DNA from 3 places in the Corynebacterium sp. SCR221107 genome. Region 1 is predicted to be linked to each of the others. Evidence: predicted binding sites of a transcription regulator. Region 1 holds the regulator's gene; each other region holds the start of a gene.

Region 1 (10,733 bases):
GGGCTTGATAAGGCTCGGCGCCGCCTGGGAGAAATGTGCTCCCAGCTCGATCAGCGGAGCGTCAGAGGTATCTACTGCGATCCGCAGTTGCGGGTAGACAGAGCGCAGCTTAGCAACCAAATGGGCATACCAATCGGTGGGTGCTCCCGGCGGGAGCGAGCCCGCCAAGACTGCCCAGGAAGCATCGGCAGCCTTTTCGACGACCACATCCTCGATGCGTGCCAGTGCGTCTTCATCCAAGAAGGCGCCCTGACCGTTGAGCTTGGTGGTGGTTCCATCAGGCTCGGTGATGGCTGTGTTCACACGGACTGCTCCGTCCACCTCGACGGACTCAAAAGGGATTCCCAGTGCGCCGACGAGATCGAGGTATCGGTCAGCCTTTCCAGTGGGGAAGACAGCGATGGAGTCCATGCCTGCCAAAACGACAGCCTGGGAAACGTTGACGCCCTTGCCGCCAGCGACTGACTCAGAACCTGTCAGCCTTTGTACCTGACCACGCTCGAGTGCGTGGTCGAGGCTTAAGGTCGCGTCGACGCTGGGGTTGGGGGTGAGAGTAAGAATCACGGGATCACCAGTTTTGTGTGAGTTGAGTGGAGGTCACTTTCCAGAGAATCCGGTGCATTGCGATCGCTGATGACTACCTCGACCTCGTCCGGAGTGGCGAAGGTCATAGTAGAATCCTTGGCGATCTTTGCGGAGTCGCAGAGAATGACTGAATAGTTGGCCTGCGCGATCATGAGTTTTTTGATCTCAGCCTCGCGGTAGTCAGAGGTGGTAAAACCCCTATTCATGCTGAAACCACTGGTTCCTACGAATGCGATGTCTGCGCGCAGAACACGCAGCTCTTGCTGGGCCCGCGGGCCCACAACAGCCTGAGTGCGCGGCTTGACGGTACCGCCAATCATGCTGACGTTGGGCACACCCGCTGAAGCGAGAGATTTCGCGATATTAGGAGAGGTGGTAACCACAGACCAGTTCTGGCCCAAGTAATTTCGTGCCAAAACGTTGGCGAATGCCTCGGTGGTCGAACCTGCGTCGATCAGCATTGAGGCGTTTGGTCCAGGAATGAGGCTGAGGGCTTTCTGGCCAATGGACTGCTTCCGCCGTTGCGACTGATGAACTGGGAGCTCATCGTCGTCATCGACCGCAAGTAAATCGGCGGGATTGTGAGCAGGGCGCAAGACCGCGCCGCCGTGCACCCTTCGCAAGAGTCCCTGGTTTTCCAATACCTTGAGGTCACGGCGGATTGTCTCCGGTGTGACCTCAAATTGGGAAGCGAGTTCCGAAACCGTGCAACGACCCGTTTCCCTGGTGAGGGCAACAATGGTTGATTGCCGATGCTGGACTTCAGCTACTGTGGCCATCCTCACCTCCTGTGGGTTATTGGGCGTTTATTGGAAATTGTCTTCGTGTGTTCGGACACACTAGAGTCGGCGTGACCGATTTCTGTTGGTTTTGAGGTTCCAGACATGGAAAATGTTGGTTCCACTCCTTAATTTATGCCCATTTCTTTTTGAATGTCAACATTTTGTTTTTTGATTTGTTGCGAGAATGTGGATTTTGTGGTGATGTAGAGGGAGGAAATCAAATCTCTGTGAAGATTGGGGAAATACCTTGGAAAACGTGACCAAGGACACTGTCATCAAGGGTACGGCCGTTGTCCCAGGCGTGCGCTACGCAAAGGCTGTCTGGATCAGCCCACGTCCAGAACTGCCACAGGCTGGCGAAGTCGTTGATGAGTCTCTGCGCGAGGCTGAGCTCGAGCGCTTTGCTGCTGCAGCTGATGCCGTCGCCGCTCGCCTGCTCGAGCGATCTGGCAAGGCAAAGGGCGCTGCTGCCGAGGTTCTCAAGGCCACCGCTGGCATGGTCAATGACCGTGGCTGGCGCAAGGCAGTCAAAAAGGGTGTCACGGGTGGACACCCGGCCGAGTACGCAGTTGTTGCGGCTACCACCAAGTTTGTCACCATGTTTGAAGCCGCCGGTGGCGTTATGGCAGAACGCACCACGGACCTTCGTGACATCCGTGACCGCGTGATCGCCGAGTTGCGCGGTGAGCCTGAGCCGGGCCTGCCAGACGTCGATGGCCCAGTAGTCTTGTTTGCTGACGATCTTTCGCCGGCTGATACTGCGGCTCTCAACACGGACCTGTTTGTGGGACTTGTCACTGAACTGGGCGGACCTACCAGCCACACCGCGATCATCGCGCGTCAGCTCAATGTGCCTTGCATCGTTGCAGTAGGTGAAAAGGTGAAGAACATCGTCGCTGGCGAGCCCGTGCTCGTTGACGGAGCTCTCGGCACGGTGACCGTCGGCGCCGATGCCGAGGTTGCCATCCAGGCCGAGCAGGAGTCCAAGCTGTTGGCCGAGCGTATCGCCCAGTGGCGCGGCCCCGCGCAGACCAAGGACGGTCACCGCGTTCAGCTGCTGGCCAATGTCCAGGACGGCAAGGCAGCGCGCATTGCAGCCACTCAGTCGCAGGCCGAGGGTATCGGCTTGTTCCGTACCGAGATGTGCTTCCTCACTGCGACTGAGGAGCCTTCCGTGGAGGATCAGGCTGCCGTCTACAAGAAGGTGCTCGAGCAGTTCCCAACTTCCAAGGTTGTCGTGCGCTCCTTGGACGCCGGATCGGACAAGCCCGTTGCGTTCGCTTCCATGGCTGACGAAATGAACCCGGCACTTGGTGTTCGAGGTTTGCGTGTGGCCCGTGCGAACGAGGATCTGCTTACGCGACAGCTCGATGCCATCGCTCTTGCTGCCAAGGAATTGGGCCGCGGTGAGGATGCTCCGACGTGGGTCATGGCACCGATGGTTGCTACCGCCCGTGAGGCAAAGTGGTTTGCTGGTCTGTGTGCCGAGCGCAACCTTACCGCCGGCGCGATGATCGAGGTTCCGGCCGCTTCGCTTATGGCAGATAAGCTCATGCCATATCTGGACTTCGTGTCGATCGGCACCAACGACCTGACGCAGTACACGATGGCTGCCGACCGCATGTCCCCGCAGTTGGCTTACCTAACCGACCCCTGGCAGCCGGCTGTCCTGCGCCTGATCGATCACACCTGTAAGGAAGGCAAGCGCTTCAATACCGCCGTCGGTGTGTGTGGCGAGGCCGCAGCTGATCCGCTGTTGGCGTGTGTCCTGACCGGTCTTGGCGTCAACTCCTTGTCCGCTGCCTCCACCGCGATTGCAGGCGTCGGAGCTCAGCTGGCCGCAGTGGATCTGGAAACCTGCCAGAAGGCCGCTGCAGCAGCCCTTGATGCCGAAGGGGCAACGGAGGCTCGCGCCGCCGTTCGTGCCATCATTCAGCCAAGCTAAGAGCCTGACAAGCTAAAAAGAGCCGGCCGGGACCTTTCCTATAAAGGAGGTCCCGGCCGGCTGTGCTTCTGTCACGGTTCGGTGCATCCTGCTATGCAAGGTTTCGGCGGCGTCTCAATCTGCTCGTGAAGAAGGCATAATGTGGTGCACATTCCTCAAGGCGTTCCTTCGAGAAACCTCCTATTTGAGGCTATCTGGCAGTTGGCAACTTTTCGTGAAGAGATCTATCAAGAGCGCCGGTGCTTGGTGAAAACGGATGTGCGCCGGTTGCAGGTTGTGCTTTCCGACGCCTACGGTGCGATGACTACTTCCACGCCCTTGTCCCGTAGGGCTTGAACGAATGTCTCGGGTGCGTTCGAATCGGTCACGATCACATCAATCTCCGAGATGGAACCAAAGCTGACGAGATAGTCGGTGCCCATTTTCGTGGAGTCACACAGGACAACGACCTTGTGAGCATTAGTAATCATCGCGGACTTGATCGCTGCCTCCTGGGAGTCGGCGGTGGACAGCCCGTGATCCAAGGTCAAGGCGTTGGTGCCGATAAAGGCAACGTCAGCGCGCATGAGCGCCAAGGTGCGCAGTGCAGTGTCGCCGACGACGGCCTGGGTGATCGCGCGGACAGCGCCACCGAGAAGTTGGATCTCATCGAGGCCGGAATTTGCCAATGATAGGGCAATGGAAAGGCTGTTGGTAACGATCGACCACTGCTTCGCCTGCGGCTGGACGGCCAATAGGTCCGCCAAAGCGGCGGTTGTTGTACCTGCATCCAAGAACATGCCACCGTTGGGCTCCGGAAGGAAAGCCAGTGCAGCGTGGGCGATGGAATTCTTGGCGCCCGACGCCGAACGCGCCCGAGTGTCGAGGCTGAATTCCGTGGTTTGGAAAGTCTGGTTGGCGACGGCGCCACCATGGACGCGATGGACTACGCCTTCGCGGTCCAAAACGGCTAGGTCACGCCGAATGGTCTCTGCAGTGACGTCAAAGCGAGAGGCCAATTCGGTGACGTTGACCCTTCCTTCGACGGCAGTGAGCGACGCGATCTGGCGACGACGTTCCTCCGAATACATTGCTAGTTCACGCTTTCTTCATTTTTCACCACAAATTGGGCAATCGTGATGTCCGAATGTTGTGGTTGGTTCCATTTCTTCAGCTATGACCTATTGTCGCACGTCTGGAACGTTCCGATAGGGCACAACATGTCTGTTTTAGGGGTAAACGGGCATCAATTCACGGAATTCCACGAATAATCCTGTGAAATAGCCCTTTTACTTGCGTGGTAATGCCAAGCAACTAAACATGTGACAATGGTCAAACTGTTAAGTTTCCAGCCTATTACGGGGGTGAATCGGGCATATTTGGCCGAATTTTCACAGACAGAGATATAGCGAAACCCCGAGCCAGAATGAATCTGACACGGGGTCAATCGGCTAGAGCCAAGAAGGAGGACGCGGTTGCTTAAAGTTTGCGCATCACAGAGACGACCTTGCCCATGATGATCGCATGGGTACCGTCGATGGGATCGTAGGCGGGATTATGTGGCAGGAGGTAGATGCCCGAATCATCGCGGAAAAACTCTTTGACTGTTGCTTCACCGTCAATGAGTGCGGCGGCAAATTCGCCCTGCTCAACTGCAGGTTGCGAGCGAACAACCACCCAGTCACCGTTGAGGATGCCGGCATCGATCATCGAGTCCCCCACAACCTCGAGTGTAAATAGGTCGCCTTCGCCGACGATGTCGGTGGGGAGAGGGAAGTACGTAGAAACATTTTCTTCGGCGAGAATGGGGGCTCCGGCTGCGATAGAGCCGACCACTGGAACCATGGAGATTCCTGATGATTGGCTCGCAAGCTCCTCGGGGATGGGGCTGGTTGGGACCTCTTTGGTGGTCTTCTTTCCGGGCTTCTTGGCTACCTCGGGCAGGACTCGAACATCCACAGCGCGAGGCTTGTTGGGGTCACGTCGAAGATACCCCTTCTTCTCCAGTTCCTTGAGCTGATAGGCCACGGAGGAGGTGGACTGAAGACCGGCCGCATCGCCAATCTCGCGGATGCTCGGTGGGTAGCCGCGCAAGACAACGGCGTCATTGATGACCTCAAGGATTCGGCGCTGGCGATCGGTAAGACCTCGTCCTTTGGATTCTGAAGACTTCTTCGCGGGGCTCATGGTCTTTAGATCTATCCTTCCGTGTGGATCTTTTTTGAATTTATTCGGCAAAATGTGGACTTTTGGTGCGGGTTTTAACTCGATCTTTGGGGATTGGAATTGAACCGCGTAAAAAGCGTTGGACTTGAAGTCCAAAATCTTCCGAGTCTCAATGCGATGGCGCCCGTAGAAAACCAGGCACCATCGAGTCAATCCCTCCTGTGGAATCTGGGTGCTGTTGAAACTGGGAAGCTGGGCTGTGAATGGCCCAGCTTACCGTGGAGCGAACCCACTTGTAGGGGACTGAATGAGACTGGAAAGTGCAGTGTTACTGGCACTTCGAATACGTATTTGATTGTTCATAGGCAAGTTTAGTCGATGGGCTCCAATCGCGGTACAGGTGTTCGAAAAATGGCCAGAATAGTTGACAGAATCTCTGCCGTGATCCATACTTCGAACAAGTAAGCGAAAAAACAACTTCCTCATGTTTTTGATGGGGTGAGTGCTGGCTATGCTCTCCGCTTGAAGCAAACGTGCCACATGAGGAGCCCCAATTCTATCTTTCGTGGAAAGGAATGATGATGTCCCTTGTACTCTCAGGTATTAACTCATCCAATAGCCGGAAGCCGTTGCCGGCGCAGGTCGTTCCTGCCGCATCTACGTGGGATGGGGAGACCTTAGACTTCGCACGTTATGCACAAGGTGTTCGAACGCTAGGTCAGGAAAATCAACCTTCATTGGTGCACCAGGACCGAAGTTCGAACTCACAAAACTCATTCGTTAGCGCCATCGTGGGAGTGGTGTTAGGGCTGACTCTGTTTGCCGGAATCCTGGCGTCAGCACCGAAGGACGACGAGATCAACCAGTCGCCGGCTCAACACTCGCTGACGCAAAGCACCGCCTTCCAGACCACACCACAGTGAATTGTCACGCTGCTGAATAAATTGGATTCGCGGGATGGGTAAGATGAACTCGTGCATTGCCCTTTCTGTCACAACGAACATTCCAAGGTCATCGATTCCAGAGTTATCGATGGTGGCTCAGCAATCCGCAGGCGGCGTGAATGCTCCGAATGCGGTGGGCGCTTCACCACAGTAGAAAAGGCGCAACTGCTGGTTATTAAGCGAAACGGAATCACAGAACCTTTCAGTAGGGAAAAGGTCATCATCGGAGTTCGTCGCGCCTGTCAAGGGCGCAACGTCTCCGAGGACGCGTTAAAGATGCTGGCCCAGGAAGTAGAGGAGTCAGTACGTAATAAGGGGTCGTCGCAGGTGTATGCCAACGAAATTGGTTTGGCAATCTTGGATCCACTGCGCGAGCTGGATGAGGTCGCCTATTTGCGTTTTGCTTCCGTGTATAAGTCTTTCGAGAGCGCAGATGACTTTGAATCAGAGATTCGACTCATGCGCAGACGCGATCGGCAAAAGGAATCCTAGACGTTAGACGATATTCACAACGAGGGCGTAGGTAGTGTTTACCTACGCCCTCGTGAGTTTTCTATAGCGCTTGGATCGCCTTGGCAATCTTTCGCTCGGACACGCTTTGGGCCGTGCCGAGACGCTGGGCGAAAAGGCTTACCCGAAGCTCTTGGATCATCCACTGGATGTCGCGGATGTCGCTGACCCGAACGGAGTTGTGGGGCTTAGCCTTCATTGCCTGGGCAAGCTGAGCCTCAAGGTTGTTGACAATATCTTGCCGCTGTTGGTCCTTGCTTGGATTCCGGTCCATTTCCTCGAGCCGGATGCTCATCGCTTGAAGGTAGCGGGGCAAGTGCTTGAGTCGGGGAAGTCCGTACTTGGCTACAGCATGTTCGGGAAGCAAGAAATCCAACTGACGCCGAAGATCCTCGATGGCGTCACCAGTCCAGCCTTGAAGCTTGCTTTGCACATCGAAGTAGGACACGAGCCCTGGGGCGAGACCAACCACGATCTGACGTACCCGACCGGGGACCATGGGACGAATCGTGGCCAGTAGTGTCTGGAAGGCTTCCGGGGAACGAACGGGGCCACCGTGTTCCATCATGAGGTCACGAATTGCTGCCGTGCGAATGTCGTTGATGAGACCATTGGGACCACCGTGTGGATAATTCTCCACCGCTACCCGTTGTTTCAGCGGCAGTCCATTGAGGGACTTTTGCGTATTGACCTGGATTTCTCGCAGCAACATCGTGAGGTTGGCAGCGAGAATGGCGGCATCGGCTTCCTGCTTAGTGGGCATTGCCTTGACCGCAAAACCGTTGGCGGTGGCCACGAGCGCGGGATACGCCTTGACCTTGTGACCATCGACGGTGGTGTTGATGTCCTCCTTGATTTCGCCCAAGGTGTCGCGTGTCCAGGTGGAAGACTCTTCCTGCTCGATACGCCGGTTGACTCGGGAAACGGAGGACTTGATCTGGTTGGCGCGGCGACGTTTGAGTGACTCGAGGTCGCGATCGGCATCGACAATTTTGCCCTTCCTGTCCACCGCTGCGTAGCGCATCTTGAGATGAGCTGGGATCTTTTCCAGATCGAAATCGGTGTGGTCAACGCTGACCCGAGTAATCTCTTGAAGTCTTGCCGCAAGTTGGACGTAGAGTTCACCGCGCTCAGGATGCAGATCCGGAGTGATCTTTTCGGCGAAATTGGGTGCCGGGACCACCAGGCGTCGAATATGCTTGGGCAGGCTGCGGATCAGCTCGGTAACTAATTCAACCCGCATTCCTGGCACGAGCCATTCGCACCCTTCAGATGAAAGACCGCCCAAGAGGGGAATGGGCACTTCCATTGTGACACCGTCGTCGACAGCACTTGGTTCAAACACATAGCTCAGGTTCAACTCGACGCTTCCCTGGCGCCAGGTGTCTGGGAATTGCTCTTCGGTAATCTCCTCTGCCGCATCCTGCAACAGTTTCTCCGGATCGAAGTCGAGCAGATCCGGTTGCGACTTTCGGGTCTTTTTCCACCACTTATCAAAGGTCGCACCTGACACCACGTCTTTGGGGATGCGACGTGAGTAGAAGCCAAAAAGCGCCTCGTCATCGACGATGAGATCGCGGCGGCGCGCCTTGGCCTCGACTGCTTGGGCGTCTTCTAGCTTGGCGGAATTGGCGTGGAAGAATTCATGGTGCGTCGTCCATTCGCCTTCGACGAGGGCATGGCGAATAAACATCTCGCGTGCCTGATCTGGATGCAGGCGCGCGAAGGGGACGAGGCGATCCGCGATCACCGGGACACCGTAGAGCGTTGCGCGCTGGTAGCACATAGCATTGGTGTGTTTGGAGGACCAGTGTGGCTCCGTATACTGGTATTTTAGGAGGTCACCGGCTAGGTTCTCCACCCAACGTGGTTGGATGGAGGCCACGTCGCGAGCCCACAGCCGAGAGGTTTCCACGAGTTCGGAGGCCATCAGGTACTGCGGTGGTTTCTTGGCAAGGGCTGAGCCGGGGAAGATGGCGAACTTTGTGTTGCGTGCTCCTTGAAACTCGCGGGAGTCGCTGATGCGGATCCCGATGTGTGAGAGCAGGCCTGCCAACAAGGCCTGATGGACGAGGTCGTCATCGGGGTGGGTTACATCGTCTCTGGGAGCGTCCCAGCCGATCTGGTCCTCTATATTGCGCAACTGGCGCACGAGATCCCACCATTCGCGAATGCGCATGTAGTGGAGGAATTCCGATTGGATCTTCTTCTTGAAAGCGTTGCCTGTCAGCGCGGCGCGTTCCTCGGCAAGATAGTTCCAGAGGTTGAGGTAGGTGAGGAAGTCTGAATTCTTGTCCCGGAATCGAGCGTGGGCAGAGTCTGCCTGTGCTTGTTTCTCGGTCGGGCGCTCGCGGACGTCTTGAATCGACAAGGCGGCAACGATCACGTTGACGGCATCCAAGCAACCAAGTTTGTGCCCTTCAATGAGCATGCGTGCCATCCGCGGATCGACTGGAATGCGGGCCAAGGTTTTGCCTACAGAGGTCAGTTTAGGGGTGCCCCCTTCTGAGGTGGCATTGGCTAAGGCGCCGAGCTCGTGCAGCAAGAGCAGGCCGTCGCGGATAGAACGGGTGTCGGGTTTTTCGATGAAAGGAAACTCATCGATATCACCTAGCCGAAGGCTTGCCATCTGGAGGATGACACTCGCTAGGTTGGTACGCAAGATCTCAGGATCGGTGAAGTCGGGCCGGGCTAAAAAATCGTCCTCAGAATACAAACGGATGGCGATTCCGTCGGCGACGCGCCCACATCGTCCTGAGCGCTGGTTGGCACTGGCCTTGGAAATTGGCTCGATGGGCAGGCGTTGGACCTTGTTTTTTAGCGAATACCGAGAAATACGTGCCGTTCCGGTGTCGATGACGAAATGGATGCCTGGAACCGTAAGGGAGGTTTCCGCGATATTGGTGGCCAGCACGATGCGTCGGCCAGCGTGAGGGCGAAAGACCTTGTGCTGTTCTTCGTTTGATAGTCGTCCATATAAGGGCACGACCTCAACGCCGCGCCACTTCTGCCCATCGATAGCTTCGCGAGCCTCCCGGATGTCAGCCTCGCCTGCAAAGAAGCAAAGGATATCGCCCGGCCCGTACTCCATGAGTTCTTCTAGCGCGCCGATGAGTCCGTCAACGGGGTCGATATCGACGGTTTTTTCGCCAACGTGTGCCTCCAGTGGGCGGTACAAGATTTCCACCGGATAGGTGCGCCCCGAGACTTCGATGACTGGGGCCGGGTTTCCTTCGGCGTCGGCGAAATGTTTGGCAAAGCGCTCTGGGTCGATGGTTGCCGAGGTGATGATCACCTTCAGATCCGGTCGGTGCGGCAGTAGTTGTTTGAGGTAGCCCAGAAGGAAATCGATGTTGAGGCTGCGCTCGTGGGCCTCGTCGATGATGATGGTGTCGTAGGCATTGAGATAGTGATCGCGCTGCATTTCGGCCAGCAGGATGCCGTCGGTCATGATCTTGACGGCGGTGCGTTCGGAGACGACGTCATCGAATCGAATGGCGTAGCCAACGAGATCACCGATCTGCGTTTCCGTCTCAAAAGCGATGCGTTCTGCGACGGTGCGGGCAGCCAGACGGCGGGGTTGGGTATGTCCAATTCGGCCGCGAATGCCTCGTCCGATGGACAGGCAGATCTTCGGAATCTGGGTGGTCTTTCCGGAGCCGGTCTCGCCGGCGATAATGACAACCTGGTTGTCCATGATGGCGCGGGCGATATCATCGACCCGCTCGGAAACGGGCAGGTTGTCGGGGAACGTGATCTCCGGAATATGCGCTTTTCTTTCCTCCACCGCGCGCGCCGCCTTGTCAACATCTAAGGCAATCG
Region 2 (10,733 bases), 1.2 Mb from region 1:
ACCGAACTGGGACGTGCCCGAAGGATACAGCGAGCAAACCTGGCTCGAGCATCTGGTATGGCAGCGTTTCGACGTCCGCTACCATAGCCGCAGCAAAGAGGTAACTGCCAAGGCCAGGGCACAGGCCGAGCACGAGCTCGCCGTCATCGACAAACTTGGCTTCCCGGGATATTTCCTCATCGTCGACGACATCGTCGGATTTGCCAAGAAAGCCAATATCCTCTGCCAAGGCCGGGGGTCGGCGGCCAATTCCGTGGTTTGCTTTGTGCTGGGGATTACCAATGCCGAACCGATCAGCGCGGGGCTGCTCTTCGAGCGCTTCTTGTCGCCCGAGCGTGAGGGGGCGCCGGACATCGATCTCGACATCGAGTCTGGGCGGCGGGAGGAGGTGATCCAATATGTCTACGGCCGGTACGGGCGTGAGAATGCGGCTCAGGTCGCTAACGTCATTACGTATAGAACAAAAGGCGCCATCCGCGATGCCGCCCGGGCACTGGGCTACCCGCAAGGGGCTGCCGACGGGTGGTCCAAAGGCCTTGACGAGCCACCGAGCGCTGTTACCGAGCTCGCCACGGAGTTCCTAGGCCAACCTCGCCACCTCGGAATCCATTCTGGCGGCATGGTCATCTGCGACCGTCCCATCGCCGAGGTTGTGCCGACCGAGTGGGCGCGCATGGAAAATCGCAGCGTCGTCCAATGGGACAAGGAAGGATGCGCCTCGGCGGGGCTGGTGAAGTTTGATCTTCTCGGACTGGGCATGCTCGAGGCGCTGCATCACATGATCGATCTCGTGGCCGAGACCGGTACCACGGTCAACCTATGGGAACTCGACATGGGGGAACCGGCGGTCTACGAAATGTTGTCCAAAGGCGATGCCATCGGAGTGTTCCAGGTAGAGTCTCGTGCCCAGCTCAATACGCTGCCAAGGCTCAAGCCCACCTGCTTTTACGACCTCGTCATTGAGGTTGCACTCATCCGCCCGGGGCCGATTCAGGGTGGGTCGGTGCACCCGTATTTGCGCCGTCGTGACGGAAAGGAGGAGATCACCTTCGAGCATCCGGTGCTAGAAAAGCCGTTGGCGAAGACGCTAGGCGTACCGCTATTTCAGGAACAGCTCATGCAAATTGCCGTCGACGCGGCCGGGTTTAGCGGCGGCGAGGCCGATGAGCTGCGCCGTGCGATGGGCTCGAAGCGTTCGGCACGCAAGATGGCGGCCCTGCGTGAACGCTTCTACGCCGGGCTGCGCTCCAACGATATCGAGGGACAAGTCGCCGATGCGCTGTGGAACAAGATTGTGGCATTTGCCGCCTACGGTTTCCCGGAGTCTCATTCGCAGTCGTTTGCGTCACTGGTCTTTTTTTCCGCGTGGTTTAAGCTGCATTATCCGGCCCAGTTTTGCGTTGGTTTACTGCGTGCTCAACCGATGGGGTTTTATTCCCCACAGTCGTTGCTTGCCGACGCCAGGCGACACGGGGTTGAGGTTTTGCCGATCGACGTCAACGTGTCACAGGTCGAGGCCACCATCGAAAACGGTGCGATCCGGTTGGGGCTCAACCTCGTCAAGGGGCTAGGCAACCTCGAGGCGATCGTCGAAGGCCAGCCTTATACGGATATCGGGGATCTTGCACGACGGGCAGGCCTTAGCGTCAACCATGTCGAGGCTTTGGCGCGCGCGGGTGCGCTTGAGTGCTTCGGCGTTGATCGTCGGCAAGCATTATGGCAAGCCGGTGTGGCCGCGACCGAACATGCCAACATGTTGCCGGGACTATCGGTAGTGAAGGCACCGACACTTCCCGGAATGAACGCATTTGAGCTTATGGTCACCGACATTGCTGCCACCGGGGTCACACACGATACGCATCCCATGGCGCGGCTTCGGGCAGGGCTACGCGGACGCGGGATACTCACGGGCGCGGAGCTACGTGAGGTGCCCGATGGGTCGCGGGTCTACGTTGCAGGCGTTGTGACTCACCGCCAACGCCCAGCCACCGCCAGCGGCGTGACGTTTTTCGGCATGGAAGACGAAACCGGCCTCATCAATATCGTTGTCTCTGTCGGACTATGGAACCGGCAAAAAAAGCTTGCTCGCACCGCCAAGTCGCTGCTTGTGCGCGGAATAGTACGCAACGCCAACGGGGTAGCACAGGTCGAGGCGGATCGTCTGGACCCGCTGCCAATCGCGAAGTGGCTTGCACAAGGAACAAGCCAAGGCTCGCGTGACTTCCGATGACAAGGCCTGTCTGTCCGAACCAGCGGAAGCATATGGGCAAAGGGATACCGGTAAGAATTAAAGTGCCGGAAGAATCGGCTAAACCGCGCCGGGAAATCCCAGCTGGCGCCAAGCCTCATAGGTAGCGACTGCCGCGGCGTTAGACAGATTCATCGAGCGCCGGCCGGCCAACATAGGAATGCGCAACTGCTCGGTGATCCGAGGATGATGGAGTGCATGGTCATCGAGGCCGGTAGGCTCCGTACCAAAAAGAAGCGCGTCACCTGCTTGGTATTCAAACTCAGTATAAAAAGTGGACGAGTGGGCCGTAAAAGCAAACACGCGACCAGGGATAACAGCAAGGCAAGCGTCGAGATTGTCGTGGACGGTGACCTCAGCGAGGTCGTGATAGTCCAGGCCGGCGCGACGCAAATTCTTTTCCTCCAAGTTAAAACCCAAAGGGCCGGCGAGGTGGAGGTGCGCACCGGTACCTGCACACATCCGGATGGCATTGCCGGTATTCGGCGGGATGACGGGCTGGTCGAAAATCACGTGGAGGATGGACATGGAGTCGATTCTAAGACGGGAAGTTGTGGGCTGAGGTGACGAGGGATGCGCAACGTCATTACGGATAGTGGAATAATGTCACCTATGACTGCGATCAAACTGGACGGAAATCTGTATCGGGATGAGATCTTTGCTGATCTTGCCACCCGAGTTGCCAATTTGAAGGAAAAAGGAATCGTCCCTGGGCTTGCCACCGTTCTCGTGGGCGACGACCCAGCAAGCCACTCCTATGTAAAGATGAAGCACCGCGACTGTGAACAGATCGGCGTGCGTTCCATTCGTAAGGATCTTCCTGGCGATATCACCCAGGAAGAACTGCACAAGGTCATTGACGAGCTCAATGCCGATCCGGAATGCACCGGATACATCGTTCAGCTTCCGCTGCCAAAACACCTCGATGAAAATGCTGTGCTCGAACGCATCGATCCGTCCAAGGACGCCGATGGCTTGCACCCAGTCAACCTCGGCAAGCTGGTCCTCAACGAGCCTGCCCCCCTACCGTGCACACCAAACGGTGCCATCCACTTGCTGCGCCGTTTTGGCGTCGAGCTCGATGGAAAGAAAGTTGTAGTGATTGGTCGAGGCGTGACTGTCGGGCGCCCCATCGGATTGATGCTCACCCGGCGTTCTGAAAATGCAACCGTCACCCTTTGCCACACGGGCACCAAGGATCTCAAGGCAGAGACCCTACAAGCGGACGTCATTGTCGCTGCCGCTGGCAAGGGCCACATGCTCACCGCCGACATGGTCAAACCGGGCGCAGCCATCCTGGATGTCGGAGTTTCGCGTGTCGACGGCAAACTTGTCGGCGATGTACACCCCGACGTGTGGGACGTCGCGGGGTACGTGTCCCCGAACCCCGGTGGCGTGGGCCCGCTGACACGCGCCTTCTTGGTGCGCAACGTTGTTGAACGCGCCGAGCAAACTCTTGGATAAAGCGGCGAACCTTCCAAAGGCGGCGTTGGATAACCCTCACGACCGAAACTTGTCACCATCGAAGCTGCCGCAGCGGGCGCAGTGGGCGATGATGGCACTGTTTGTTATGTCGATGGGGATCTCAACCGTGTTTGCGTTCACGGAGCACTGGCGACGTGCAACGTTCGTACTTGGCATGGCTTTGCTGTGGCTGTCGATCGTGCGCTGGACCTGTGATTCGAAAACGCTAGGAGTACTGTCTGTCCGTTCCCGCAACTTTGACACGGCGTTTACTGGAGTTATGGGTGCTGCCATCGTCTTCCTCGCAGCCTCGGTAGACCCATTGGGGAGCTGACCGTACCGACAGCAAACCCTCTGGGTAGCCCATTTACCAACATACCCATTCACCACAGCACTAATACCCGCCTGTGCCGAATGCACAGACGGGTGTCAGGTTGTCGCAGGTGTACGGAGGACTTGCCGATTGAAGGCTGTGGAACGAGTGGATGCCACCGAAGTGGTGCCACCGCGCCGCTACAAACGATTCTGCAAGGCACGCGTTGTTGAGCAACTTGGGTAATCGCTACCCAACTATTTCCGCCTAGATTTTCGCATCTTCGATGGCAGTACTTTTGGGAGTTGAGTGGGCGCCTTTCGCCTCTTCCAATAGCGAGAGCCTTACCCGGTCTTTGCTGTGCCCTTTTTGATTTGGTTTCCTCCCGAGGCTCCTTGATGCTTCTTTGAAGCTAAGGAAAGACAATTCATTCTTCGCAAAGCACCTGCCATTCGTATGCCTTAGGCCTTATCGCCGTTTGGATCGCCTAGGTGTCCTTGTCCTTTTGCGAAGCCTAGATACCCGTTGCCGCACGCTGTCCCTGGCGCCCGTAGGACTGTGCTGAGGATTCATCCTGAGCGGTCCTTGTAGCGTCATTTTCTTAAAAAGATGCAGGCGCGAAAACCCTCCCGTCCCCGCTGGACAGCATCCCACGCAGGGGCAGTCGTGACTTGGCAGACAGTGAGCAGATTGTCCTAGGGCGGTGCTTAAGGGTGCGGAATAAGCGTTAAATACCGTCGCAGTCGCCCCGGGGGTTACCTCAAAATGGCGTGGTTTCTGGGCCCCGATGGGTATCCGCCATTCTTGAAGCAGGGCGCAAGTCAGGCGGCATCAGGCGGCAAATCGCCCGGCGCTGACGTCCTGTTTTTCTCATGCGCCGATGGGTGCGCTGAGGAAGCACGGTTGGATGCGCGTCGACGTTCGGCGCGATCGGCGTAAACTTTGTTAACTGACTTGCCAGTGAAACGACGCGGGGCAGCTGGCCCATTGGGAAAGGTGGTCACCGTGGTGCCATCTTTGAAATGCCATTCGAGGACGCGCTCGCCCAGGTGGGCGTAATGGAAATTTTGTTCGGTTTTTAAGTTGTGGTGATATTTGCACAGGCAAAATAGGTTGCTGACCTCGGTCTTGCCGCCGAGGTTATACTCGACGCGGTGATCCATCTCGCAGTAGATCGCGGGTGCGTCGCAGTTGGGGAAGCGACAGTGGCCGTCGTAAAGCTCAACGGTAGTACGCATGCGTTCCGGGACCTGGTAGGCGTCGACGGAGGCGTCAACGTCAAGGGTGCGTTCAATTGCTGCCTCGCGAAAACGGGCGGCCTGGTCGTCGTCAAGCGGGCCGACGCCATTGAGAAATAGCACGCCGTCGCGGGTAAACGTGTTGTGTACGACCTTGATTTTCGAATGTGAGCGGATGCCGGCCAGCAAGGAATCTGCCAGATCAAGTTTGGCTGGTGTGCGGTTTTCTGCTCGCGCACGAGCGTGCTCTTGAGTGGTAATCCGGTGCAGCGACGTGTCCATGAATGCGCGCACCTCACGGGCCTCATCGTCGGGCAGATGGAAGCTAAAACGGGTAAAACCGGGCTCGCCGCGACGCACACTGGCAGTGCGCTTGGCCATGTCCTTCTTCTGTGCGACGGCTCCAGGATCGACCTGAAGCACCATTTCACGCACCCTTTTTGTGATCGTCTGTGCTTGCGGCAAGACCTCATTGGGTACGGTGGGCGTGAAAAATTCAACTAGCATGGCGTCGAGCGTTTTGCGCTTATCGACGTCGCGGACGCCGCACACCTGCTTCTCAATTGCCCGTAACCGTGTTGGGCACAAATGCTTCAGTTGCAACGCCAAAGCATGCAATTGTGGGAACGCGCGCAGCATGGTGCTCACGCGGAGATGATCGCGAGCCTCGCCTAAGGACTCTCCGCGGGCCGCGCTGAGGTAGGAAAGGAGTTCGCGCTCGGACATCTCCTCCGGAGGATGCCACGAACCCCACAGCTGCACATAGCGGTAATTGGTCTCCATCTTGTCGGAGGAAAAGCGGTCGCCACCATCGAGGTGCCGATAGTTATCCACGGTAGCTTGAGCCTGGTTGACAGGAGGGTTTTCTTGAAGATCCGTGGGCACCTCCGCGTGTGCTCCTCCCTTTTCCGGCTGTGACCTGGCCGGGGACGGGCGCGGGGTGGGTGAGTGGCGCGGATCTGTGTTGTCCTGGGTTGTTGTGTTTTTAGCTTGGGCTGAATCGAGATTATCTGCGCGGGAGCTATCGTCGGGGCAGCGTCCTGGGTGCTGACCTGATTCAGGGGAATTGGGGGTGAAAATAGCGTGGTCGATGTCCTGGCGGGGGTGGTGGGAATCCATAGGTGAAACCTTTCTGTTTGTTCGTCTACTTCCGCAGTCTTTGCTCATCACGCTTGACGCGGTGCTAAGGGCTGCCTCCTACTGCCAAGCATTACCGCCTAGTCACCGTTGTGTCTTCGCGATGCGCCGGTGCTCGTCGTTGACTTCGGTGACAATGCAAGTGACAACGCCGCCGAAAGAAACCGCTGGAGGACGCCCCAAGATGAGCGCCGTGGGTTGGTCACTGCTGATAAAAGACGAGACAATACTGTTTTCGGTTCCCCAATGATCCAAAGGGAACAAATTTTCGAATACGGGGGTAGGGTGATTGGGTTTGGCGGAAAACCGGACTTCGACGAAGCGAATAGGGATAGGTGAGTCGTTCTCGAGGCTTAGCGCTATTGAGGGGGCAATCTTCGATGCACTGACACATGGCAACCACACGGTCGAACCACTACTGCGCCTACTGGCACGAAGGGCGGTAGATACGCGAGGGGGCGATAGATAGCTGAAAAACTCCACCTTTTCGGAAGGCGAGGCCAGTCGTTTACGCCATCGGTTAAAAATCCCGCAAGGGGGTTAGCAACTAACAGTCGTGGAATCCCCCCATGGAGCACAGATCTGCCGGGCAAGGGGAATGTGCGCATCTTTTGACTACTTCAGAGGAACCCGGTCTTGGTGTTGCTCAATGGCAGGAAAAGACTCCAATTTTACGACAAGCATAATGGGCTCGACTTGAGTCGAGGATTCCTCGACAACCGGAGGTCCTCTTGCCTAAAATACTTGTGGCTGCAAGTGGGTTGCGTTAAAAAATGATAGACGGCTGTCATCGCTCGCGCTGTATCGTCAGGCGCGTTCGCTTCGTCGTTTCCCAATAAGCCCTCCACGGGTTTAGTCCTGCCTTTTGTTGATCCGGAGGCTAGTGGCGCGTGTGCCCCTGACCCGATTCGCTTCTTACGGATCATGGCGCGGCGGTGACAACTTGCCAAAGAGTCAAGGAACGCACCTGAGAATTTCCGGCGGAAATATCGGTGACGATTGCCTGCCGGGCCGGCTATATGGAGAACTCAATAGTGTCGGCGGCGTCAGTACCACTAGCCAACGTCAAAAAGTGGCGAATAATGCGGTCCATCTGCCGCGCCTCTGTAAGGAACGCATCGTGGCCGACCGGGGAGGAGATTTTCGCCATCGCGAGGAGGTTTCCAATATTACGAGAAAGGTGCTCTTGCTGGTGGTAAGGGTAAAGAATGTCCGTATCTACGCCAGCGACCATCGTAGGCACCTTGCAGGAAGCCAGGGCTTTGTTCAACCCGCCTCGACCACGGCCAATATCGTGGCGATTGAGCGCCTCGGTAAGCGTGACATAGGAGCCGGCGTCGAAACGCTCCGTGAGTTTGTATCCCTGATAATCAAGGTAGCTTTGTACTGCGAAACGCTGCTTGTTGCTGCGGAAGGGGCCAAGTGGATTCTCCCCGGCTTGTGCTTGGGTCCCGAAGCGTTCATCGATTTCTAGTTCACCGCGGTAGGTCAGATGCGCAATGCGGCGTGCAGCGGCGAGCCCTTCGGTCGGTGGTTGGGAATCGTAGTAATCGCCCCCATTCCAATGCGGGTCGCGCTCGATGGCCGAAATTTGGGCTGTTTGGATGCCGATTTGCCATGCCGAAGCGCGGGCAGAGACGGCGATGACGAAGGCGGCGTCGAGCATGTCTGGGTACTTGAGTGCCCATTCAAGTGTGCGGGCACCACCCATGGAGCCGCCTATGACAGCGTGAAGGTGCGTGATGCCGATGGCGTGGAGGAAAGCCCATTCGGCATCGACCTGGTCGCGGATGGAGATAGCAGGGAAGCGGGAGCCATAAGCAGCACCGTCAGTACTGATAGAACTCGGCCCCGTCGAACCCTTGCAGCCACCGAGCACGTTGGTGCAAACAATGCAGTAGACATCGGTGTCGAGCGCCAGGCCTGGCCCGATTACTCCCGACCACCATTCGGCTGCGTTGGAATCACCGGTCAAGGCATGTTCGATGAGAATGACGTTGTCGTCTTTGAGCTCGCCCCAGGCCTGGTAGGCGATGGTGACGTTCGAGATCGTGGCGCCGGCCTCGGTGGTGAAGTCGCCGATAGAGACCGTGCTGAGCGCTCCAGAAGTGTCCATTGACGGTTGTCCCTCCCGTTGTTTCAAATGCTCAACATCCTACCTGTACCGCTCGGTCTAGTCTATTTCGAGGACCTTCTGCGTTGAGGTAGTACGTCTTGTTTCGCTTTCCTTGCGCGGTGTTTCGTTTGCTTTCCGACGCCCACAGGCTTCCATGCACGTCTCGCCCTTTTCCCGGACGTCTTCCCTGAATTACCTACTTGCGACTCATGGGGTGCAAGCAAGCCCCGTCCGACTATACGTACAGACGGGGCTAACCGAAGCCACCCACAGCCGGGTGGTACTAGCGGTACTTAAATGGCGTCTAGACCGCGCTGCAGGTCGGCGAGGATATCGTTGATGTCCTCAATACCCACGGATAGACGAATGGTGGACTGCGTGATGCCGGCACGCTCAAGTCCGTGCTCATCGGACTGCGAGTGGGTGGTGGAGGCCGGGTGCACCACCAGCGAGCGTACGTCGCCAATGTTGGCCAGGTTGGAGTGCAGCTTGAGGGCGTCGATAAAGCGCCAGGCCTCATCCTTGCCGCCGACGACGTCGAAGGACAACACCGAGCCGGTGTAGTCCAGACCCAGCTTCTGCTTGGTTGCATACCATGGGGAGGATTCAAGGCCTGCGTAGTTGACCTTGGCTACCTTGTCGCTGGCGTCGAGGAATTCGGCGACCTTGGCGGCATTTTCGTTGTGGCGAACTACGCGCAGGCTCAAGGTATCGAGGCCTTGGACGGTGACCCATGCGTTGAACGGGGACAGGGTTGCACCGGTGTCGCGCAGCAGACCAACGCGGGCCTTGAGGCCGAAGGCGGCGGGGCCGAGATCGGCGTACTTCAGACCGTGGTAAGCCGGGTCCGGGGTGACGAAGTAAGGGAACAGCGGCTTGCCGTCGCGCTCGACGGTCCAGTCGAAGGTGCCACCGTCGACGAGGATACCGCCGATGCCGGAGCCATTTCCGGTGTAGAACTTGGTCAGGGAGGCTACGACGATATCGGCGCCGAGCTCTAGGGGGCGCACGAGTGCTGCGGTGGCGATGGTGTTGTCCACGATCAGCGGAGCATTGTTGCGGTGGGCGACTTCGGCAACCGCCGGGATGTCGAGGACATCGGCCTGAGGGTTGGCGAAGGTCTCTGCATAGAAAGCCTTGGTGTTCGGCTTGACGGCTGCTTGCCAAGAATCGAGATCGTCGGGGTCCTCGACGAAGGTGACCTCGATGCCCAAACGTGCGAGGGTGACCTGGAACAGGGTTTCGGTGCCGCCGTAAAGGCGCGGGGAGGTAACGATGTGATCGCCGGCGCCGGCGAGATTGAGAATGGCTGCGGTCTCAGCGGCCTGGCCGGATGCGAAAGCGACGGCGTGGACGCCGCCTTCGAGGGAGGCGATGCGGTTTTCGAGGACCTCGGTGGTTGGGTTGGTCAGGCGCGAGTACACCGGGCCGGCGTCTTGAAGCGCAAAGCGGGCTTCGGCGTGCTCTGCGGAATCGAAAACATAAGAAGACGTCTGATAGATCGGAAGGTTGCGGGCGTTAAGGGTTCCATCGAGGCTCTGACCTGCGTGGATGGAACGGGTGGCCAGTGCCCAGTCGGCTGCACCGGAGTTATCGTACTTGGTGGTCATTTCTTTTTACCTTTCGTGAAAATTCTTGACAAGGGTGGCGGCTAGCATCGGCAATAGAGTGGTCAAGAGCCGGTGTGCGTCGTGCCTTGCGTCATGAATGCACGTTAGTCCTCAATTTCGAGACATGTAAACCAAGCGGTCTATATTTCTTTAAAAGGGCAGGTAAATACGGTAGGTAATTATATTCATCACCCATTCAGAGCGGTCTGTTTCGCGTAAGACCTGCCCGCCGGTAGGCGTCGGAAAGCAACGAGGCACGCGGGAGCGCTGGCGATACACGCTTATGCTTGCCGACGTCCACCGCTGCAAACTGCAACGTCCACTTTCTTGCTTTCGCGTTGCCGGGGAATGCGTGCCGTCATTACCGATAGCACCGCGCGACCTGCGCGCTGACGAAAAGAAACCTCCCGCCAACCCCGGCTTATCGCGCGGGGTGGCGGGAGGTCTATGCGTAAGGAAGGTGCTTACACTACTTCTTCAGGCCATCAATGATCTCGTTGAAGGCAGCGACCGGGCGCATGACCGCGGTGACCTTTGCTTCATTCGGTGCATAGTAGCCACCCAGATCGGCGGGTGCACCCTGGTTAGAAATCAGGCCTGCGGCGAT
Region 3 (10,733 bases), 240 kb from region 1:
GGATTTTCCGCGATTTCCGCCTCCGTGGCCTTTTCCGCGCCCCGGGTGATCAGCCTGAATTTCGCCGCATACTCCGGTAGATCCATCGGCAGACCCGGTGGCGTTTTCGACGTCGTAGCCTCGCGAAACTCACGCTTGACGATCTTGTCCTCCAAGGATTGATAAGACATAAAGACCGCACGCCCACCCGGCGCGAGGTGCTCGAGCACCTTCGGAATGACGTTCTCGATTGCTTCCAGCTCCCGGTTCACCTCAACCCGAAGCGCCTGGAATGTGCGCTTGGCCGGGTGCCCTCCGCTTCGCCTGCTGGCGGCCGGAATGGTGGCGTACAAAAGCTCCACCAACCGACCGGAGGTGCTAAACGGCTCTTTTTCTCGTTCACGCACGATTGCCGAGGCAATTTTCCCGGCGAAACGCTCGTCGCCGTAGTTTTTGAGGATCCGGGCGAGCTCGCCGTGGCTGTAGGTGTTGAGGATGTCGGCGGCGGTAATCCCTGAGCTGTCATCCATCCTCATATCCAACGGTGCATCGACACGGTAGGCGAAGCCACGCTCTACCTGGTCGAGCTGCATGCTGGACACGCCAAGGTCAAAAAGGGCGCCAGCGAAGCCATGCGCAACGGCGGCAGCAGCTGGTGCGACTTCGCGACTGGCGGCGTCGGCAAGCGGGCCTTCAAATTGGTCGAAGCGACAGTACAGGCCGAGGAACCGATCTCCGAAAGGGGCAAGTCGCTTGCGAGCTGCGGCAAGCGAGTGCTCATCGCGGTCAAGGCCGACGACCATTGCGTCGGGGAAGGTGGTGAGGAAATACTCGGTGTGGCCACCGGCGCCGAGCGTGCCGTCGAGGATGACGGCTCGCTTGCCGAAGGCTTCGACTGGGGGCTGGATCAGAGAGGCCATCCGCTCACGCATGACGGGCACATGTCCGTGGTTGGCTGCGATATCGTAGTTCACGGTGGCTTCACCAGCACGGCTGGTGCCTAAGTTGCTGGTGTTGTTTTCTGTTGCAGATGAGTCCGCCATGACCCCTCCCCTCATTACTCAATGCCGCCTCTCAACCTCGCCCCGCACTGCCTTAAAGGCGAAGCCCGCACCGACCCCCGGGCGCGATGTACACAGAGCCCCGTCCGGGGAAGACATCTGATATCGGGGAAGTACACCAGATCCCAACGCTCCGAACGGAGTTCCTACGCACACCTCGCCCTAGAGCAGGTCGCCCAGCACATCACCTTCGGCCGAAGAGAATGCGGCCTCAGTTTCTTGCTGGTATGCGTTCCAGGACTCAGCGTCCCAGATCTCGAGAAAATCGACCGAGCCGATAACCACGCATTCCTTCGTCAATCCCGCATAGGCGCGATGCGCCGCCGAAAGCGTGATGCGCCCCTGCCCATCAGGGCGTTGCTCATCCGCGCTCGCCGCGAGGTTACGAATAAATGCACGCGCCTCAGGATTGGTTCGGGACACGGACGCCGCTTTACGCGCTCTTGCCACAAACTCCTCCCGGGGATATACGGCGAGAGAATGGTCCTGCCCCTTCGTAACCATGAGGCCACCGGCTAGTTCATCGCGAAACTTCGCCGGAAGCGTGAGGCGACCCTTGTCATCCAACTTGGGGGTATAGGTACCGAGGAACATCTCAGGCCCAACCTCCAGCTGCACAACGAGTCAGATTTTCTCAGTTTTTAGCGATGCAAATTCGTGGCGCAGAACCTCACTCCGTTGCCCCACTTCTTCATCATCGTCCACCACCCTACCCCACTTTCCCCCACCTTAGGTAGCAAGGATGCAAAATTCGCGCGAATTTGCCCCTCAATACCCCCTACTGCCTGCATAAATAAAAAGTGGGGCGATTTTTCCCATCGCGGGTCGACCCCATTCCCCAGTAGCAACAAATCAGAACATTAGACACTGGCACTAACTACACATATCACTGACATACAAATATCCCGCAAGTCTCTAAAATAACGCCTTTATACCCATTTACCTTGGTTTTTGCTTAACGATTCGACCGAGCCCCCTTCAGAAACACGCATCCCCAACACCTTTCGCCGGACACCCCCTCTAACAACCGTGGGGGAAAGTGGGGAATATGAGGAGGGTGGCTGAATTGCCCGCCTCACACTAGCGTCATGTAGCAACCTCCATCACAGTTGTACTTCGTGTTCAAGGAGGCCCCGTGAAGACCTTTCCCACCACCAGCGCGTTACCCCTGTCCGGAATTAGGGTTTTATCCCTCGGAGGAATCGGACCGGTTCCGTTTGCCGGGATGGTGCTGGCCGACATGGGCGCGACAGTTACCCGCGTTGAACGTCCCGATGCCCGCACCGGCGACGGCACGGTGGCCCACGGAGTACTCTTTCGCGACCAGGGCGTATTCCTCGCAAACCTCAAGGAATCAGAAGATCGCGGACGACTACTGGACGAAATCGGCACCACCCACATCGTGCTGGAAGGGTTCCGCCCCGGCGTAGCCGAACGCCTGGGCCTAGGCCCCGAAGATCTGCAGGCGATCAACCCCCGCCTGGTCTACGGACGCATGACCGGCTGGGGCCGAGACGGCCCTCTCGCCCAACGCGCCGGACACGATATCAACTACGTGGCGCTTTCGGGCGCACTCGCCCCGATCGTGAGCAGCGATAAGACGCCGGTTCCCCCATTGAATCTTCTCGGCGACTTCGGAGGCGGCGCTATGTATTTAGTCGCCGGCGTGCTCTCGGGGCTGATCAAGGCCATGACAACCGGAACGGGGTGCACCGTCGATGCCGCCATCGTCGATGGGTGCGCGTCGATGACCGCAATGCTGCACTCGATGCGCGCGGCAGGACAGTGGGATGGCGGAGTAGGCGGCAACCTCCTCGACGGTGGGGCGCCTTTTTATCGTTGCTATCGGACCAGGGATGATCGTTTCATGGCCGTCGGCGCGATCGAGCCCGAGTTTTTCCAACAACTCTTGATCCGCTTGGAGCTCGATGACTTCGAGCCGCGCGAGCAATACAACCCGTCCCAGTGGCCGAGGCTTGAGCAGCGTTTGACGGACGTCTTCGCCACCCGCACGCAGGCGCAGTGGGTGACCGTCTTTGACGGGTCGGATGCCTGTGTCAGCGAAGTCGTCAGCCCAGACGAAGTCCTTGACCAGCCACACCTTGCCGCCCGAGGGACCTATGAGTTGCGCGACGGTGATATCCATCCGCGCCCAGCTCCACGATTTTATTAAAAACGCGGGCTGCCCATGAAAATCTCATGGTCAGCCCGCGTGGAAAACTAAACGGAAGGGCTAGTTCTCAAAGCGGCGGCGGAAGTTTTCCTCCATGCGGCCGCCGAGCCTATTGTCCGAGCCGCGCGAGGCCTTCTTGGGGCGCGCGGTATCCTTCAGCTTGGAACCCTTGCCCTTGAGCATGCTGATGCCACCGGCCAGCATCACAAGGAAGCCGACGATACTGATGCCAACAAACCACAAGGACATCTGACTCAAGGCCACTCCGCCGACGAGAAGGACGAGGCCAACAACAATGGTGGCAATGCCACGAAGGCTGAACGCGCCGGTTTGGTCCACCCCCACGTCGGCGACCGATGCGCCAAACGTTGGGTCATCAGCCAAGAGCGATCGCTCAATCTCACGCAACGCACGTTGCTCTTGTTCTGAGAGAGCCACCCTAACCTCCTTGGGGTAAAAGCTGGGGTTAACAGCGGGTTTTATTCGAGTTCACTTGTAACAACTACAAGGATAGTAATAAAGTTCCCCGCCCAGATAATTCATTCTCAACGAAACAAAATCCCTGCTCACCACTTTCGCACCACCACCCGGCAGCGCCCCCATTGGGGGCATGCCCACCACGGACACGTCAAGGAAATCCTAAGAAGTTTCGCCGGACTAGGCGGCAACGGACAAGAACTCCGCCCCGCCTTCCACCTCGTAGATAAACGCCTGGACCTCAACAATAAGGCGGCGGACCACGCCCTCATCAATCCCGAACTCTAAACCACTGGCAACGCGGGATCGGATGCGCGAGTAGGCAGAAAACTTCTCCGCCTGCGCCATCCCTTCCTCATCAACAAGGCGAAGCTGATCCCAAGCACTCTTGGGCTTGCGAGCCCGGCCTGCCACCTTAGAGGTGGCAATCCTCGCTCCGGCCGTGCGCAACGCTGCTTGGTATGCGTACTCCAAGGCCAGATCCGCTTGCCCCTTTGTTTGCGCCTTCTTAGCTTCCGCGAGCAGGATTCTGGCCTTGCCCAGAAATTCCTCCCGCTTTAATGCGGGGCGATTAAATTTTGCGGTGGCGGAAATTACCTGTGACATGATGACCAAGACTCCTTTCATTGTTCGCGTTTTCGACAACCGCCCCGTGTGGCGATTACCGAAATGTTGTTCACTTCCTGACCCATCACACCTGACCACAAGTGCCGTTTGTTGCTCATGCCCTGGTAACAAGCGCCAAGCTTTGGGCAACCATGCGATGTGCAAGCAGTAGGTACAAAGTAGCGGGCGTGTTCGACATAAACTTTCGAACACACCTTCATTTTAGAACATTTGTTTGAATTTGGATAGGGGTCAGGGGCTTTGCCTTAGTCTTACGGTCCAACCCGCGCCCAGACATGCGGGCACGAACCCCACACATTGGTCGATTTCGACGCGCACCGCATGCGGTCTGCCGTAGATTGGGATGGGTGACAGTTAGCTTCATGCCCATCAGCACGCTGGAGTTTTCGCACCTCGCACCGCAGTTGGTGGACATCTATATCGAGGCGATGGGTTATTCCCCCAGCATGCGGGCTCAACGGATCGATATTTGGCGCCACGACACCACCGAACCCGGCTGGCAGTGCGTCATCGCCCATGACGGTACGCATCTGCTGGGGGTTGCCTACGGCCATGATGGACGGGCGAATAGTTGGTGGACCCGCCAGATTTCCCGCGGACTTTTCGAACACGGCGGGCCAAGCCAGCACCAACGCGAGGTACTGGCGGACTTCTTCGAGCTCACCGAGATCCATGTAGCCCCGCGCTACCAACGTCAGGGCATTGGGATGGGGTTGTTGCAAGCCCTGCTGGCCCTTACCACCCGCCCCTACGTGTTGCTATCTACTCCGGAAGTCGACCTCGAGGCCAATAATGCCTTCGGATTGTATCGAGCCGTTGGGTTTAGCGATTTCATGAGAAGCTTCGTCTTCCGGGGCGATCCGCGCCCGTTTGCCATCCTGGAGGCAGCGCTTCCCCTCCAGGCCGGCCGCCACTGACCGGCCTAAGGCAGCGGAACTTTGGGCGTCGGCAAGCGTATTAGCGAACGGCGTCGTGTCCCAGCTCCGGGCCCCACGCCGGCGCCATGCCCAGATTGTGCAATACCTCTTGGGTGGCGCGGGCAAAGTTCATGGTCATGAAGTGCAGGTCGGGCACGCCCTCGGCGATGAGCCGCTCGGCCATGTGGGTGGAGACTTCGATGCCTACCTTGCGGATGTCGTCGCGGTGAGCTTGTTCATCGCCTGCGGCCGCGGCCACAAGGCGGTCTTCCAAGGCCGTGGGAAGATGCGCACCGGAAAGCTCGATTTGACGCCGCACGCTGCGCAGACTGGTGATCGGCATGATGCCGGGGATGATTGGCTTCGTGCCGTGTTCGGGATCTGCCTTCGCAAGCCGGTCGCGCAGACGCAGGTAGTACTCGACGTCGAAGAACATCTGCGTGATCGAAAACTCCGCGCCGGCACGCAGCTTCCGCAAGGTAAATTCCGTGTCCGCCTCGAGCGATGGCGCGCGGAAGTGCCCCTCGGGGAAAGTTGCAATACCCACCTGGAAGTGCTGGGTTTCGGGAAGGGACTTCGCAAGCTCAATGAGCTCGGAGGCGTAATGGTAGCCGCCAATGGTGGGGGTCCACTCCCCCAATGGGTCACCCCCCGGCGGGTCGCCGCGCAGGGCGAGCAGGTTGGACAGGCCCGCTGCGGCGTAGTCCTTGAGGATGGTTATGAGTTCTTCCTCCGTGTGGTTGACCAGCGTCAGGTGAACGAGCGTGGTCAAGGGGTGCCGGGCGAGCTTGCGAGCCACTCGGGTCGTGCGCTCGCGGGAGGAGCCACCCGCACCGTAGGTCACCGAAACGAAGCTGGCGCCTAAATCATGGAAGGTCTCTGCCGCCTTCCACAGCCGATCCTCCGCGGCATCATCGCGCGGGGGCATGAACTCAACGGAAAACGGGATGCGCCCGGGGCTGGGCATGCTGATGACATCCGTGATTGTTCGTTGGTATGAGGCGGGAATCGGTTGTACGGCCATGCCGGGTATCTTATTTAACAGAGAGCAGGAATGAAAAAGCATTCCCGCAGTTTTCCCACCCCTTCCGGTTTCTGGACACGGGCCTCGCCTCCTAAAAACCGGGCCGCACGTTTGAAGTAGAAAGCCGCACAGATCGCTATCATGAACGCCTCCCCCTCTTTTGCCAACCACCCTGAACCCGATGCCACGCACGCATCGCTTGAGCCGTGGTCGCTGAAGGAATTTCCGCACCACGTCGAGTCCTGCCTGCGGGATTACTTTGCCGCTCAGGAACACCTCATCGACCCGATCGGCTCCCCGGTCAACGAGTCTGTGTCGCTGTTGCGCGACTATGTCCTAGGCGGCGGCAAACGCATCCGCCCCACGTACGCTTGGGCGGGTTTTGGCGCGGTGGGCGGATGGAAGGACGATGAATATAATCCGGCGGCGGTTCTCAAGGCGGTATCCAGCCTCGAATTCATCCAGGCCTGCGCCTTGATCCACGACGACTATATCGATAGCTCGGATACCCGCCGCGGCAATCCCACGATTCACCGCAGCGTCGAGGCGAGCCATCGCAGCCGGGGCTGGCGGGGTTCTTCGGAGCATTTTGGCGCATCCTTGTCGATTCTGATCGGCGATCTTGCCATGGTGTGGGCCGATGACATGTTTCACTCCAGCGCGCTTCCGCCGCAGGCTTTGGCCCGGGCTTTCGAGCCGTGGCGGGGCATGCGCACGGAGGTGATCGGGGGTCAGATCCTCGACATTGTCAACGAGGCCTCCGGTTCCGAGTCGGTGGATCGCGCCCAGCGGGTCAATCGTTTCAAGACGGCTGCTTACACCATCGAGCGTCCTTTGCACATCGGCGCCACGCTTGCCGACGGCACACCGTCGCAGATTGCGGCGTTGCGCAAATACGGTCGCGACATCGGCATTGCGTTTCAGCTTCGCGACGACCTCCTCGGGGTTTTTGGCGATCCGGCTATCACCGGCAAGCCCGCCGGTGATGACCTTCGAGAGGGTAAGCGCACCGTGCTCATCGCCAAGGCTGTGCAGCGTGCCGATGCCCGCGGCGATAAGGAGGCTGCCCAGGCGATTCGCGAGGGAGTGGGCATGGTCGAATCCGCCGATGATATCGCCGCATTGGCCACGATTATCCGCGCCACCGGCGCCGAAGACGACGTGGAGGCTTTGATCAGCGAGCTCACCGCCCAGGGCTTGGCTCACCTTGCAGATGCCGAGTTCGAACCCGGCGCGGTCGAAGCCCTAGAGGCACTTGCCGACAAGGCCACCGCGCGCCGCTACTAAGCAGGCAAAGTCGAAAAACTTCCCCATCCCAAGGAGCATCTTTCCTATGACCACCCAGGCTCTTGACACCGACACCGCCACGTCCGCGCGGTTGCCGTGGATATTGAGGCTGGGGCGGTTTTTCACCCGGGTGCCTGTCGGCCCATTGGGCATGGCGGCCGGCATCGTCATCGCATTGGCCTCCTATGGAGGTGGGGCGACCCGCAGCCGCGGTGGGGTGTTGGAGGCAATCGGGCTTGAGTTTTTCCAATATGGGCACGGCGCCGCGATCTCCAATGTGACCTTGCTCGCGGGAACCATCCTGTTCGTCTTCGCGTGGGTGCGCCTTGGCCAGATCATTATTTCTGCCCAAGGCGCCTCCGAGGTTTCGCGCGGGTGGCTGGCCCGGGTGCTAGCCCAATGGTTGTGGCCGTGGATATTTGCCGCGCCGATCATGAGTCGGGATGTCTATTCCTATCTCATGCAGGGCGCGCTGCTGGCGAACGGGTTTGATCCGTATACACAGGGCGCTGCCTTCAACCCCGGCCCGTATCTGGTGGAGGTCTCACCCGACTGGCGCAACACCACCACACCTTATGGGCCGCTGCACCTGTGGATCGGCAAAGTAATCACCGAGATCGTCGGCGAGAACATCACCCTGGGGCTTTTCTTATACAAACTGGTCTCACTCGCGGGCTTTGTCGCAATTGGGTTTGCCGTCCCCCGCATCGCAGCACAGCTGGGCGCGAGTCCCTGTTTCGCCGTCTGGTTGGGGGTGGCCAATCCGGTGATGGTCTTCCACCTTGTCGGTGGCATGCACAATGAGTCGGTGATGGTGGGGCTGACCTGCCTGGGGATTCTCCTGGCGTTGACCGCCGCGAAGGATGCCTCCCAGTCCGAGCGTGGCTTCGCGGCCCGGCTGTTGGGTGGTGTGGCGATAATCGCGGTGGCGATGTCTTTGAAGGCAACCGCGGCCTTCGTCCTGCCCTTCGTTATTTGGTACGCGGTCGTCGATCGCACGACGCTCAAGACAAAGCTCGCCGCCTTTTGTGGTTATGGTTTCCTCGGTGCGTTGATCACCATCGGTATCTTGTGGCTGGTGACCTGGGCTTCGGGTTCCAATTTCGGGTGGATCGAGGCCCTGACCGGAAACACGAAGGTCATTAACCCGTTGGCCTTCCCCAGCTTTGTGACCAGCTCGATCGGTCTCATCGCCAGCGTGTGGACTGACGCGTTCCCCTATAACCAGCTTCTTTCGGTGGTGCGCCAGGTGTCGATGGTGATCATGGGGGTGGGAATGATCGGCTGCTGGTGGTATTTCCGTTCCTCACGCCTGCAGGCAACCCGCGGAATGATCGGCGCGTACCTCTTTGCCTTCGTGTTTAACTCGGTGACCTTGCCTTGGTATTACGCCTCCATCCTTTCGCTGGCTGGGGCCACACGGCTTGGTGCATGGGCCAATAAGCTCATCACCGCCATGTCGATCATCGTCGCGCTGGCGTTTACCGGTGGAGGAAATCACCAGCTGTACAACATCCCGTGGATGGTGGTGCTCATTGTGTGCGCGTGGTGGGCGGTGCAGGTAATCTTTCACGGCCACGCAGACGACGACGTGTCTGCCGCGCAGGCAGGCGTCGGCAAGCAAGAAGCATAAACGGCGCAGGGCATAAGACCGCCCCCGGGCTTTTCAGAAAAACAATCCCGGGGGCGGCGAGTAGGAGGCGCTAGAAGGCAGACGCCTGAGCGCGACGCATGACCTCTCGAGCGAGGTGGCCATGCAGGGCGTCGATGGGGCGGCCGGGCAGGCTGTCGTCCTCGGTAAACAGGTAGTGCAGGATCTCGGCGTCGCTGTAGCCGCCATCAGCAAGCAAGGCGATGACGCCGGGCACGAACTTGTTCGTGGTGTTTTTCGCGGAAAGGAACGCCTCGGGGATTTTCTTGACCCCATTGTCGACAACGGCGATGAGCTTGTGATCGCCGAGGGCGTCGAACACGCGGGTCACGGGCACGCCGAGGCGCTCGGCATACTCCGGAACGCTGAGCACGGGCTCGTCCGCGGGCAAAGCAGAAAGTGGAACGGGTTGATGATTACTCACAGTAGTAAATGTAGCCGTTTGCCCCCACCGCCGCCGATTGCACCCTTTATTATTGCTTTCCGACGCACACAGGCCATGGTAGAAATAGGCCAATCCGTGTGCGCCTGGCCTCTCAGTGCAATCGCGTTACTGCAGCGTGCGGGCCTGTTTGCTGGTGGCGAACATCGATAACGATTCGAACACGGGTTGGCAAAATGTCGCGCGAGTCGTCCATACTATATGCCATGACTATGTTGAAGGTCGGCGATGTATTAGAAGGACGCTACCGCATTGAGGCACCCATTGCCCGCGGCGGTATGTCCACCGTGTACCGCTGTGTCGATCTTCGCTTGGGTCGTAATGTGGCAGCCAAGGTGATGGATGACCGCTACGTGGGCGATCCCATCTTCAGGCAGCGTTTTCAGCGCGAAGCCCGCTCTATGGCGCAACTGTCACACCCACAGTTAGTTGGGGTCTACGATTTTTCTTCCGAAGGTGACTTCGTCTACCTCATCATGGAGCTGATTACCGGCGGCACCTTGCGCGAGCTGCTCGCCGAACGCGGCCCCATGCCACCCCACGCTGCGGCCGCCGTGCTCGTTGCCGTTCTCACCGGCCTCGATGTCGCCCACCGCGCCGGCATGGTTCACCGCGATATCAAGCCCGACAACATCCTTATCAATGGTGATCATCAGGTCAAGCTCGCCGACTTCGGACTCGTCCGGGCGGCCTCCGCCTCCCAGGCCACCAGCAATCAGATCGTGGGAACCGTATCCTACCTGTCACCCGAGCAGGTCTCCGGTGAGGACATCACCCCGGCCTCCGATGTGTATTCCGCGGGAATTGTGCTATTCGAGCTGTTGACCGGGGCCACACCTTTTAGCGGCGATACCCAACTCGCCCACGCCTACGCCCGGCTGGATAAGCCAGTGCCCGCGCCAAGCACCCGCATCGACGGCGTGCCTAAGCTTTTCGACGAGCTCGTCGCCTCGGCCACCGCGCGCGATCCCGACCAGCGTTTCGCCGACGCGGGCGAGTTCCTCTCCGCACTCCACGACGTTTCTCAGGAACTGAAATTACCAGCATTTGTGGTGCCGGTACCGCGCAATTCCGCAGCACACCGCGCCTCCGAAG

What was found. The regulator LexA, encoded in region 1, represses DNA repair genes until DNA is damaged. The targets are predictions, from matches to a motif close to CGAACANNTGTTCG.
Region 2: the regulator LexA is predicted to act here: its motif matches at 6,658-6,671, upstream of PAB09_RS02880 (HNH endonuclease signature motif containing protein).
Region 3: the regulator LexA is predicted to act here: its motif matches at 4,521-4,534, upstream of PAB09_RS08910 (SAV_6107 family HEPN domain-containing protein).

The regions. Positions count from the first base shown of each region.
Region 1 is NZ_CP115670.1:1,839,399-1,850,131, reverse strand. Features, by position in the region: gene PAB09_RS07995 (1-phosphofructokinase family hexose kinase) at 1-564, opposite strand, end outside; gene PAB09_RS07990 (DeoR/GlpR family DNA-binding transcription regulator) at 561-1,364, opposite strand; gene ptsP (phosphoenolpyruvate--protein phosphotransferase) at 1,615-3,312, shown strand; gene PAB09_RS07980 (DeoR/GlpR family DNA-binding transcription regulator) at 3,603-4,382, opposite strand; gene lexA (transcriptional repressor LexA) at 4,771-5,478, opposite strand; gene nrdR (transcriptional regulator NrdR) at 6,432-6,893, shown strand; gene hrpA (ATP-dependent RNA helicase HrpA) at 6,955-10,733, opposite strand, start outside.
Region 2 is NZ_CP115670.1:605,335-616,067, forward strand. Features, by position in the region: gene PAB09_RS02860 (error-prone DNA polymerase) at 1-2,230, shown strand, start outside; gene PAB09_RS02865 (tRNA (cytidine(34)-2'-O)-methyltransferase) at 2,309-2,776, opposite strand; gene PAB09_RS02870 (bifunctional methylenetetrahydrofolate dehydrogenase/methenyltetrahydrofolate cyclohydrolase) at 2,861-3,712, shown strand; gene PAB09_RS02875 (DUF3017 domain-containing protein) at 3,762-4,046, shown strand; gene PAB09_RS02880 (HNH endonuclease signature motif containing protein) at 4,847-6,382, opposite strand; gene metX (homoserine O-acetyltransferase MetX) at 7,416-8,516, opposite strand; gene PAB09_RS02890 (O-acetylhomoserine/O-acetylserine sulfhydrylase) at 8,810-10,126, opposite strand; gene PAB09_RS02895 (NADP-dependent isocitrate dehydrogenase) at 10,596-10,733, opposite strand, start outside.
Region 3 is NZ_CP115670.1:2,074,994-2,085,726, forward strand. Features, by position in the region: gene rsmH (16S rRNA (cytosine(1402)-N(4))-methyltransferase RsmH) at 1-911, opposite strand, end outside; gene mraZ (division/cell wall cluster transcriptional repressor MraZ) at 1,203-1,634, opposite strand; gene PAB09_RS08900 (CaiB/BaiF CoA transferase family protein) at 2,176-3,213, shown strand; gene PAB09_RS08905 (DUF3040 domain-containing protein) at 3,274-3,651, opposite strand; gene PAB09_RS08910 (SAV_6107 family HEPN domain-containing protein) at 3,871-4,296, opposite strand; gene PAB09_RS08915 (GNAT family N-acetyltransferase) at 4,680-5,234, shown strand; gene metF (methylenetetrahydrofolate reductase [NAD(P)H]) at 5,275-6,258, opposite strand; gene PAB09_RS08925 (polyprenyl synthetase family protein) at 6,400-7,545, shown strand; gene PAB09_RS08930 (alpha-(1->6)-mannopyranosyltransferase A) at 7,697-9,178, shown strand; gene PAB09_RS08935 (Rv2175c family DNA-binding protein) at 9,249-9,620, opposite strand; gene pknB (Stk1 family PASTA domain-containing Ser/Thr kinase) at 9,845-10,733, shown strand, end outside.